2 regions of the Mesorhizobium sp. 43Arga genome follow, and region 2 is predicted to be linked to the other one. Evidence: predicted binding sites of a transcription regulator. Region 2 holds the regulator's gene; the other holds the start of a gene.
What was found. Region 2 encodes LexA, which represses DNA repair genes until DNA is damaged. Its sites were predicted from a motif close to TGTTCNNNNTGTGTTCNG; they were not measured.

Region 1 (4,950 bases), on a different contig from region 2:
GTGTCGAGGCCGCCGCGTCGCCTGGCGCCTCGCGCCACCATTCGGCGGCGATGCGTTCGGGACCCTCGGCGCGGGTGACGCGGTAGAGCGCGCGCCGCCAGCGGAAATGCAGCGGCGGCCCCTCCGGCATTTCGGTGGCCGGCACCTCGATGGGTTCGGGCGCGCGGAACAGCCGGATCGGCCGTTCCGGCGGGAAGATGGTTTTGGGCGCCTGCACCCTGTCCGGTTTCTTCGGCGGCGTGGTCCGGCGCGGCGCCTCGGTGAAGGGGACGATGGCGACGGCGCGCTCCGGCAGATGGCTTTCCACCACGACCGGCTGCAGCACGGCGCCCTCGCCGAGCCGGACGCGGATGCGGTCGGCGAACAGCGCGATGTCGGCGCCGTCGTCGGTCGCCTCGCCGGTCAGATCGGCCTGCGCCATGTCGAAGGCGGCGGCGGCCAGCACGGAAAGCCGCACCAGATCGAAACCGTAGCCGGCATCGATGTCCTGCTCGAGGGCGGCCAGCCTTTCATGGAACAGCTTCTGGATCAGTCGGGGGTCGCGCATCGGCCGCGAGGTGCCGAGCGCGATGCGGCTGACGGCGCCGTCGACACGGAAAAGCAGCAGCGCCAGCGTCCGGGCGCCCTCGCCACGGCGCTCGAGATCGGTTTTCAACGTCGTCGCCAGCAGGCCGACCAGCCGTTCGATGTCCTCGGTGAGGGTGATGGGTTCGGCGAGATGCCGCTCGACCGAAAGCGGCGCCACGGGAAGCCGCGGCGATACCGCCTCGTCGAGACGGCCAAGCGCCTGGTCGAGGCGCAGCAGCAAGGTGGCGCCGAAGCGGCGGGCAAGCGGCGCGCGGGGTGCGGCCATGACGGCGCCCGCCGTGCGCAGGCCGACACTTTCCAGGCTGGCGCGGGTTTCCGGCGCGATGCGCAGCGCGGCGAGCGGCAGAGGCGCCAGCAGCGCTTCCTCCTCGCCGCCATCGACGATGCGGTTGCCGCAAAAGCGGGCCGCCGCCCAGGCCGCGCCCGGCGTCGGGGCAAGGCCGGCGCGGACATCGAACCCTTGATGCAGGAAGCGCCACAGGATGTCGTCCAGCATGGCGCGTTCGCCGCCGAACAGATGGGTGCAGCCGGTGACGTCGAGAAACAGGCCGTCCGCCCCGTCCATCGCCACCAGCGGGGTGTAGCGGTCGCACCAGTCGGCAAGGCCTTCGAGCAAGCGCCGGTCTGCCTCCGGATCGGCCTCGACGATGTCGATCGACGGATGCATGGCACGCGCGTCGGCAATACCCATGTCGCGCTTCAGGTGCAGCGCCTCAGCCCGCTCGTCGAGGGCCGAGATGCGCTGCGCGTTGCCCTGGCGGTGGCTGATCACCAGTGGCGGATGAGATGGCGTCGGATGATCCGAGGGCCGGGAACGCCAGGACCGCCCCAGACGCTGCCGTAGGATCCTTTCGGCCGCCAGATAGGGAAACCACAGGGACAGGATTCTTTGCCCGGTCTTCTTCGCCCCTTCTTTCGTCGAATACGCGTTCATCGGGGTTCCACTCCAGTGTGAATTGTCCAGGCAGGGCCGTGCGGCTCTTGCCGATGCTGATGGTGAAGGCCGGGCGGCCGATCGATCCGGCGAGCGGCCCGGCGACGGTTTCGCGCGGCGCGGCCGGCGCCGGCGAGACGATGAGGCGCACGGGCGCCGCCGTCGGTTCGGGCTCGGCCGCCTGCCGCAGCAGGAATACAGGGCGGCCGGCACTTTGCGCCCTCGCATGCAGCCGCCGCGTCGCGGTCAGGTCGAGCCGTTGCGGGTTGCCACGGATTTCCAGGATGACGGCGGCGAGCGTCGTCATCCGCGCCGCCTCCTCGGCGACCCACAGCGCGTCGACGAGTTTCGGCGCCTCGGAAAACAGCAATTGTTCCGGTTCGATGCCGAAGGAGGCCTGCAGCCCCCTGGCATAGGGAAAGCCCGCCTCGCGGAAGATTTCCGTGGTGCCGATCCACAACACCGGCAGCCCTTGCGCCTGCTTGAGGATCAGGCTGGCGAGCGACAAGGCAAAGCCGACGACGGCTCCGGCATCGCGGGTTTCCAAGCCATGGATTTCGCTGAGCGCTGCTTTCGGCAGCCCACCGCTCAGGGCGGCATCGAGGGGTTCGATGCCGATCGGCAGGAAGGCATCCGGCAAGGCCGCGGCAAGACCGCGCCGCACGATCGTGAGATCGGCGCCGGCGTCGGCATCAAGCGGCGCGCCAGCCGGCGCCTGCAGGCGTTCGGGCAGCGTTCCCTCGATCTTCGCGATCTGGCGGCGCAGGGCAAAAACAGTCTCCCGCGCCACGGCGGTCATCGCCATGACGGTCAGTGTCCACTCACAATTGTTCCTGTTATGTTCCCTAGGATTCCAGAGCCGATCCGAAGAGTCAAGCAGAGTCACAAGGAATTTATTCCTCAAGACCCTGCACGGCATGGGCGTATCGGCCGTGCCGTTTGCCTCGCCCGGTGCGAAAGCCTATATGCCGGGTCAAAGGACAAAGCATGGCCCGCATCTACAAGACCCGCACCTGGCACGGCGAACTCGCGCCCTCGATGGAGGAGATGGAATTCCTGGCGCTGGAGGCCTACGCCCATCTGCCGGAGGATTTTCGCAAGCTGACCGGCGAGATCGTCATCCAGATCGCCGAGTTCCCGACCGACGAGATCATGGACGACCTGTCGCTGGAGACGCCGTTCGACCTGCTCGGCCTGTTCGAGGGCCGCGGCATCGCCGAGCGCTGGAACCCGCAGACCGGCGAAGGCCCGAACCGCATCACGCTCTACCGCCGCGCCATGCTCGACTACTGGGCCGAAAACGAGGAGACGCTGGGCGACATCGTCACCCATGTGCTGATCCACGAGATCGGCCACCATTTCGGCCTGTCGGATGAGGATATGGAGAAGATCGAGGAAGCGGCGGAATAGGCTGCGCCGATATTCAGGTGATGCCGGCCTGCAAATGGCGGTCCCCTGCGCTTCCCAGTTCTACTGCGTCGCAGTAGAACTGAGCTCACGTACCCAAAAGTACGCTCCGCTCCGGTTCTCGGGCACCACCATTTTCGACTCGGCCTGACCTGAACCTCGGCGCAGCCTGCGTCGGCGCTTTGCAAAATCTACCAGTCGCTGAGCTTGGTGTCCGGTCCGTATTCCTGACCGTCGACATCCTTCACCACCGCCTGGCCGCAGCGCATGGTCTTGGCATTCTTGTCGTAGGCGTAGGTCGGCGAGCCGAACAGATGCCAGCCCTTGTTCAGCGCCGCCGTCACCTTGTGGCAGAAGCTGGCGTCGTCCGGGCCGGTCAGAAAGCGGTAGAGTTTCATGTCTCAAGTCCTGTCGTAAGTGCCATAGCCCGCGAGCATGGGGCTGATATCATGCGCCGATGGCGGCCGCCTTCGCCAGCAGTTTTTCAGCCTGCGCCAGATGCAGCCGCTCGACCATCTTGCCGTTGAGCGCGATCACGCCTTTGCCAGCATTCCCGGCACGTGAAAAGGCGTCCTTTATCAGGCGCGCCTCGGCAACCGCCTCCGGCGAGGGCGCGAAGGCGCGGTTCGCCGCATCGATCTGAGCCGGATGGATCAGCGTCTTGCCGTCGAAACCCATGGCCGCCGCCTCCGCGCACTCGCGGCCAAAGGCGTCGAGGTCGCGAAAATCGTTGGCTACGCCGTCGAGCATGGCGAGGCCGCCGGCGCGCGCGGCCAGCACCATCTGCATCAGCCACGGCATGAGGTAGCGCCGGTCCGGCGTCGCCAGCACACCGGTGTCCTTGGCGAGATCATTCGTTCCGGCAACGAAACAATTGAGCCGAGAGGCCGGATCGCGGCCAAGTTCGGCAATGGCGCCGATGTTGAGCAACGCCTTGGGCGTCTCGATCATCGCCCAGAGTTTCACGCTGTCGGGGGCAAAATTGTCGTCGAGCATGTCGCCGACTTCGAGGATGTCGCGCGGCGCTGCGACCTTGGACAACAGAATGCCGTCGGGTTCGACTTTTGCCACGGCCAGGAGGTCGTCGGCGCCCCATTCGCTGGCCAGCGCATTGACGCGCACCACCAGCTCGCAGCGGTGGCCGAGATGGTTGGCAGCCGGGCGGCTGGCGAAGATCGCCGGCAGCTTTTCGCGGGCGGCGATCTTGTCGGCCGGCGCGACGGCGTCCTCGAGGTCGATGATGACTGCATCGCAGGACAGAAGCCCGATCTTGGCCAACGCCTTGTCGTTGGAGGCCGGGATATAAAGCACCGAGCGGCGCGGGCGGTAGGGTTCGGTCATATTCGATCTATGCCGCCTGGGGCCGGTCGAGGCAAGTCGTCCAAGCCCGCATGAAAACCGGCTCGCACGGAAACTTGCCCTGCACGAAAACTGCACAGGCCTGCGGAAAAGCTCCTCGGATCCGCCCTGCCACCTCCCTGCCGGCCTGCGAGACAGGCGGCATGCACAAGCGAGCAAAACCCCGTTGGTCCCTGCCACAGCGCCTGCGCAGCGAAGGCTGGTGGCTGGTCGATCCGCCACGCGCCAAACCCATGGCGATTCTCATCCCTTTCGTCCGCAAGTATCCGCCGACCGTCCGGCTGCAAGCCATCCGGAGGGTCAGGTCATGACGGCGGTTTTCTCTGCCGCGCCAAGCTATTGCAGCCGCTTCGGTGTTGCCGTGCTGCTGGTCGTGCTGGCGGATTTCCTGTTCTACGGCCAGCCCGCCGGCATCACCGTGTTCCTGTTCGCCATCCTGATCGCCGCCGCGGTCGTGGCCGTGCATCCGGCGGCCTTCAGCGACATCAGGCTCTGGCTCAAGCCCGCCGCTTTGCTTGTCGCGTTGCTGCCGCTCGCCGAAAATGTCAGTGCCCTGTCTGTATCGATCGCGCTTGCGGCGCTGGTCGTGTTCGCGCTTTCGCTAAGCGGCCGGCTGCGGCCCAGCCTGGCGCGCATTGCCGGCCAGATCGCGTTGTTCGGGC
Region 2 (4,950 bases):
TGCCGGGTTTTCTCACGCGAAAATTCCTGCTGGCGACGGGCGGGTTGGCGATGACCTCCATCATCGCCGGCTGCGCCACGGCGCTGTTTGCCATCTGGCATTTCCAGCGAGTGTCGCCGCTCAGCCTGTTCGCCAATCTGGCCGTCATGCCGATCGTGTCAGCCGTGATGTTCCTGGCCGTTGCCAGCGCGTTGCTGATGCCATTCGGATTGGATGCGCCGACCCTCTACCTGATGGGCAAGGGCCTGACGGCGATGATAGCCATATCGGCGTGGATATCGGAACGCTCACCGGTCGATGCGGTCGGGCTGATTTCGCAGCAATCCGTCCTGCTGGTGACCATCGCCCTGGTCATCGCGACGATGGCGACGACCTGGCTGCGGCTCGCGGCACTGCCATTCGCGCTTGCCGGCCTGCTGACTGTATCGGATACGCGCACGCCCGATGTGCTTATCTCGGAAGATGCGCGGCTGGTCGCACTGCCGATCGGCGGCGGCGAACTCGCGGTCAGCCGGGCTCGCCCGAACGAGTTCACCGTCGACAATTGGAAACGCGCGCTGGTGTCCGAAACCATCGTCGTGCCGGAGATGTTCGACAAGGCGGACGGGCAATTCGACATCGCCGATGCCGTCAATCTGCCGCCGGGAGCACCGTTCTACTGCACGGATGGCGTCTGTCTTGCCCGGCACCCATCCGGTGCAATCATCGCGCATGTCGAAGACCGCGAGGACACCTGGAAAGCCTGCGGCTTCGCCGATTTGATCGTCGTCAATGACGCGACGGGCTATGATGCCTGCCACAATCCGCTGGTTCTTGTCGTTACCAAGCGGCAACTTGCCCGCAAGGGCAGTGCCGCCGTCTTCTTCGACCGCCAATCGGCGACCGGTCCGCCAATCATCAGCTTCGCGGTGGACGGGCCGTATCGGCCCTGGCACGAGCAGCGAAAGTTTTCGCGTGAGGCGAGGGGGCTGCCGCCCTATCAAAAATCCGAAAAGCCGGCCGTTCCTGCTCAGTAGCGCCTGATCAGCCCGACAAGCTTGCCTTGCACCTTGACCCTGTCCGGCCCGAAAATCCGCGTCTCGTAAGCCGGGTTGGCGGCTTCAAGGGCAATCGAGGCGCCCTTGCGGCGGAACCGTTTCAGGGTTGCTTCCTCCTCGTCGACCAGCGCCACGACGATCTCGCCCGGGCTTGCCGTGTCGGCGTTGCGGATGATCACCGTGTCGCCATCAAAGATGCCGGCCTCGATCATCGAGTCGCCCTTGACCTCCAGCGCATAGTGCTCGCCGCCCATGATCATGTCCGGCGGCACCGAGATCGAATGCGTCTGGTGCTGGATGGCATCGATCGGGACACCGGCGGCGATACGGCCCATCACCGGGATCGACACGGCAGAGACCGCGTCGTCGTCATTGCCGGCCGCCGGCAAGCGCGATGGCGCCGGCTTGATCTGGCGACCAAGGCCGCCCTGGCCGAGACTGCCCTGGATGACGCTCGGCGAGAACTTCTTTGCCGCGTTGAGGCCGGGTGCGATCGAATCCGGCAGCCGCAGCACTTCCAGCGCCCGCGCCCGGTTGGGCAGCCGGCGAATGAAGCCGCGTTCCTCCAATGCCGTGATCAGGCGATGGATGCCTGACTTGGAGGCGAGATCGAGCGCTTCCTTCATCTCGTCGAAGGATGGCGGAATACCGCTTTCCTTGAGCCGTTCATGAATGAACATCAGCAGTTCATGTTGCTTGCGTGTCAGCATGGCGGCCCCCCAAGGCATTGAACGACGGGTTGAACCAGAATCGAAAAACAAACCCAGAACAAACACTATCTGTTCCAGTTGTGTTCTGCAACTGTTTAAAGTTTAATGAATTTGTTAAGACGTCGGAAATTTTTTGCCCCTGGGAGCGGGCAGCGATCGACCGCTTCCGCTGCCGTTACGTGCATTGAAATCATTTTGGTTAATGGCCTGTGGCCTACTCCTGAATGCGGTTTGGCATCAGGCATTTGAGAGGCGTTCACGGGCCGGATTTGTATGGTTTGTCGATCCATTTCCGGCGGAACGAAACGAAATCAAAACGCCAACGATCACTGGCTTTGGGCAGGCTCGACCGCTGGGATCGGGACAACCGCGGCAGCCTCATCCGGAAACGGCTTTCAGGCTGCCGGCGCGCGCAGTGTAGGTGTTGGCACCACTGTCTTCGCTGTGCACATAGACATGCAGCGTGTAGCCGATATGCGCTGTCATTAGCGCCTTGGCCCGCTCCACATCGCGATCGAGCGCCGCTTCCATGATCGCGGTGTGATGCTCGATGGCGATCGCCTCGCGCAAAGCGTCCATTGCCTCGCCATAGCCATCCTTGAGGCCGGCAGCCGCCCGCAATGTCGGCGCCAGGCCGAGAAACCGATGATGCCGCCGTAGCTGATCGGCGATCGTCGAGCGGAAGCGCAACAGCCAGTTGGACGTCGCCGCGCTCAACAGCGCCGCATGGAAGGCCTCGTGGCTCTCGTCCCATTTGTCGACGGCCGCATCGGAAGGGTCGTCGACCGCGGTCTTGCAGCGGGAGAGCCGGTAGTGAGCGGTGACGACCGCGTCCTCCCATTCCCTGCCGCCGTTCGCGATCGATTCCAGGAACAGCGGCATTTCGACAACCATCCTTGCGCGCGCCAGGTCCTCGAGCTCGGCGCGCGACACGGGAGCGACGGCAAAACCGCGATTGCTGATGGCGGTGACCAGGCGCTCGGCTTCAAGCCGGGACAGGGCTTCACGCAGCGGCGTCCAGCCGACGCCGTATGTGGCGCGCAGCGCACTCAGCTTGAGTGGCGCGCCCGGCATGAGGCGGGTGGTCAGGATATCTCGCCGCAGCAGCTGATAGGCCGCCTCGGTCTTCGTGGAGCTGTTCTGATCCTGCATCGCGATCCGTCTATCATCGGGCCTGGAAAATTATATATGATGGTGGCGCATGGCAAGAATTATATATAATGTTTGACACACAGCGAGGGACTGACCATGATCCCCGCAGTTGCCGCCTGTGAGCGGCGCTGATCAAATCTGGGAGGAAATGATGATGAAGTCGAAGTCCGCTTGGCTGTCGGGATTGGCCCTGGCAGGCGCATTGATGGTCAGCGCCGGCAGCGCCGCGGCCGATCAGATACGCATCGGCATCGCCAATTTCGGCGAGCATCCGCAGCTCAACGCTGCCATAGCCGGCTTCAAGAAGGCATTGACGGACAAAGGTTTTGTCGAGGGCAAGGACGTCGTCTACACCGAAAGCCATACCAATTTCGATGCATCGCTGGTGCCGCAGATGATTGCCAAGCTGCAGGCGGAGCAGCCCAAGCTGATCTACACCATCACCACGCCGGTCTCCCAGATCGCCAAGAAGGCGCTTGCCGGCTCCAGCATTCCGATCGTTTTCGCCGCGGTCACCGATCCGGTGGCGGCCAAGCTGGTGCCGTCATGGGACGCCGGCGATGAAGGCATGACCGGCGCCAGCGATCTGCAGGATGTCGCCGCGGTGATGGCCTTCACCAAGAAACTGCTGCCGAACGCCAAGCGGTTCGGCGTGCCTTACAATCCGGGCGAGGCCAATGACGTTGCCCTGATCGAAAAGATCAAGGCGGCGGCGCCGGCGGCGGGCTTCGAGGTCGTGGAAGTCGGCGTCGACAACGTCAATGACATCCAGCAACGCATCGCCTCGCTCGCCGGCAAGGTCGACGTGATCTACGGCCCAGCCTCCAACCTGATCCAGCCGGCGATCGCTGCTGTCTCCGCGGCCGCTCGCCAGGCCGGAATCCCGATCGTCAACTCCGATGACAGCGCGGTCCGCAACGGCACCGTGCCGGCAAGCTTTGCGGTCAATTACACGCAGGTTGGAGTCAATGCCGGCAACATCGCCGCCGAGATCCTCAAGGGCAAGGATCCCAAGACGATCGCGCCGTCGCGCCCGGCGTACAAGGATCACATGGCAACGATTTCCCGCAAGGCGATGGCCGCGTTCGGCATCGAGATACCGGCCTCGATGGCCGATTGCGGTTGCATCGTCGACTGATATCGAGCTGCAAGGGGCGATGGCGTCGGCGCCGTCGCCCTTCACGCCAGGGAGGAATGATGCTCGATATCCGATCCGCGCGCAAAATATTCTACAAGGGGCAGGCCGACGAGAAGGTCGCGCTGGACGGCCTCAGCCTGTCATTGGCCACCGGCGAGTTCGGCATCGTCATCGGCTCCAACGGGGCCGGCAAGAGCAGCATGCTCAACGCCATTTCCGGAGCCCTTGTTCTGGATACCGGCAAGATCCTGATCAACGGCGCCGACGTGACAGCCCTGCCGGTGTACAAGCGCGCCACAAGATTGGCGCGCGTCTTCCAGGATCCGATGCGCGGCACCGCCGCAAGCATGACCGTGGCGGAAAACATGCTGCTGGCCGATCTGCGCAGCCAAAAACGCACGCTGCGGCAAGGGCTGAACGCCGCGCGGCTCGCGTCCTACAAGGAGCGCCTGTCGATATTGGGCCTCGGCCTTGAAAACCGTCTCGACACCCGCGTCGATCTGCTCTCGGGCGGGCAGCGTCAGTCCCTGTCGCTGATCATGGCCGTCGGCGGATCTCCGGACCTGCTGCTGCTCGACGAGCATACAGCGGCACTTGACCCGCGCACGGCCGAGATCGTCATGCAGGCGACAGTGCGCGCCGTCAACGCGCTGAAGCTGACCACGCTGATGGTGACCCACAACATGCAGCACGCCGTCGACTATGGCAGCCGGGTGATCATGCTCGATGCGGGCCGGGTCCTGCTCGAGGTCACCGGCGAGGAGAAGGCCAGGGTCACGGTTATCGATCTGATTGGCCATTTTTCCATCAAGACCGACCGCATGTTGCTGGCGAGCTGATCACCATGGGCTTTATTCAGGACGTTCTGACCAGCTTCGTCGCGATCATGCCGGTGACCCTGGCGCAAAGCCTG

Region 1: the regulator LexA is predicted to act here: its motif matches at 2,351-2,368, upstream of ACWGS8_RS29555 (ImuA family protein).

Annotation. Positions count from the first base shown of each region.
Region 1 covers NZ_JBSKBO010000011.1:61,251-66,200, reverse strand. The annotation lists gene ACWGS8_RS29560 (DUF6504 family protein) at 1-1,360, opposite strand, end outside; gene ACWGS8_RS29555 (ImuA family protein) at 1,302-2,327, opposite strand; gene ACWGS8_RS29550 (metallopeptidase family protein) at 2,510-2,932, shown strand; gene ACWGS8_RS29545 (DUF1737 domain-containing protein) at 3,121-3,327, opposite strand; gene ACWGS8_RS29540 (HpcH/HpaI aldolase/citrate lyase family protein) at 3,377-4,270, opposite strand; gene ACWGS8_RS29535 (DUF4153 domain-containing protein) at 4,596-4,950, shown strand, end outside.
Region 2 covers NZ_JBSKBO010000003.1:170,305-175,254, forward strand. The annotation lists gene ACWGS8_RS13460 (ComEC/Rec2 family competence protein) at 1-1,016, shown strand, start outside; gene lexA (transcriptional repressor LexA) at 1,010-1,747, opposite strand; gene ACWGS8_RS13470 (GntR family transcriptional regulator) at 2,126-2,899, opposite strand; gene ACWGS8_RS13475 (ABC transporter substrate-binding protein) at 3,051-4,037, shown strand; gene ACWGS8_RS13480 (ABC transporter ATP-binding protein) at 4,097-4,876, shown strand; gene ACWGS8_RS13485 (ABC transporter permease) at 4,882-4,950, shown strand, end outside.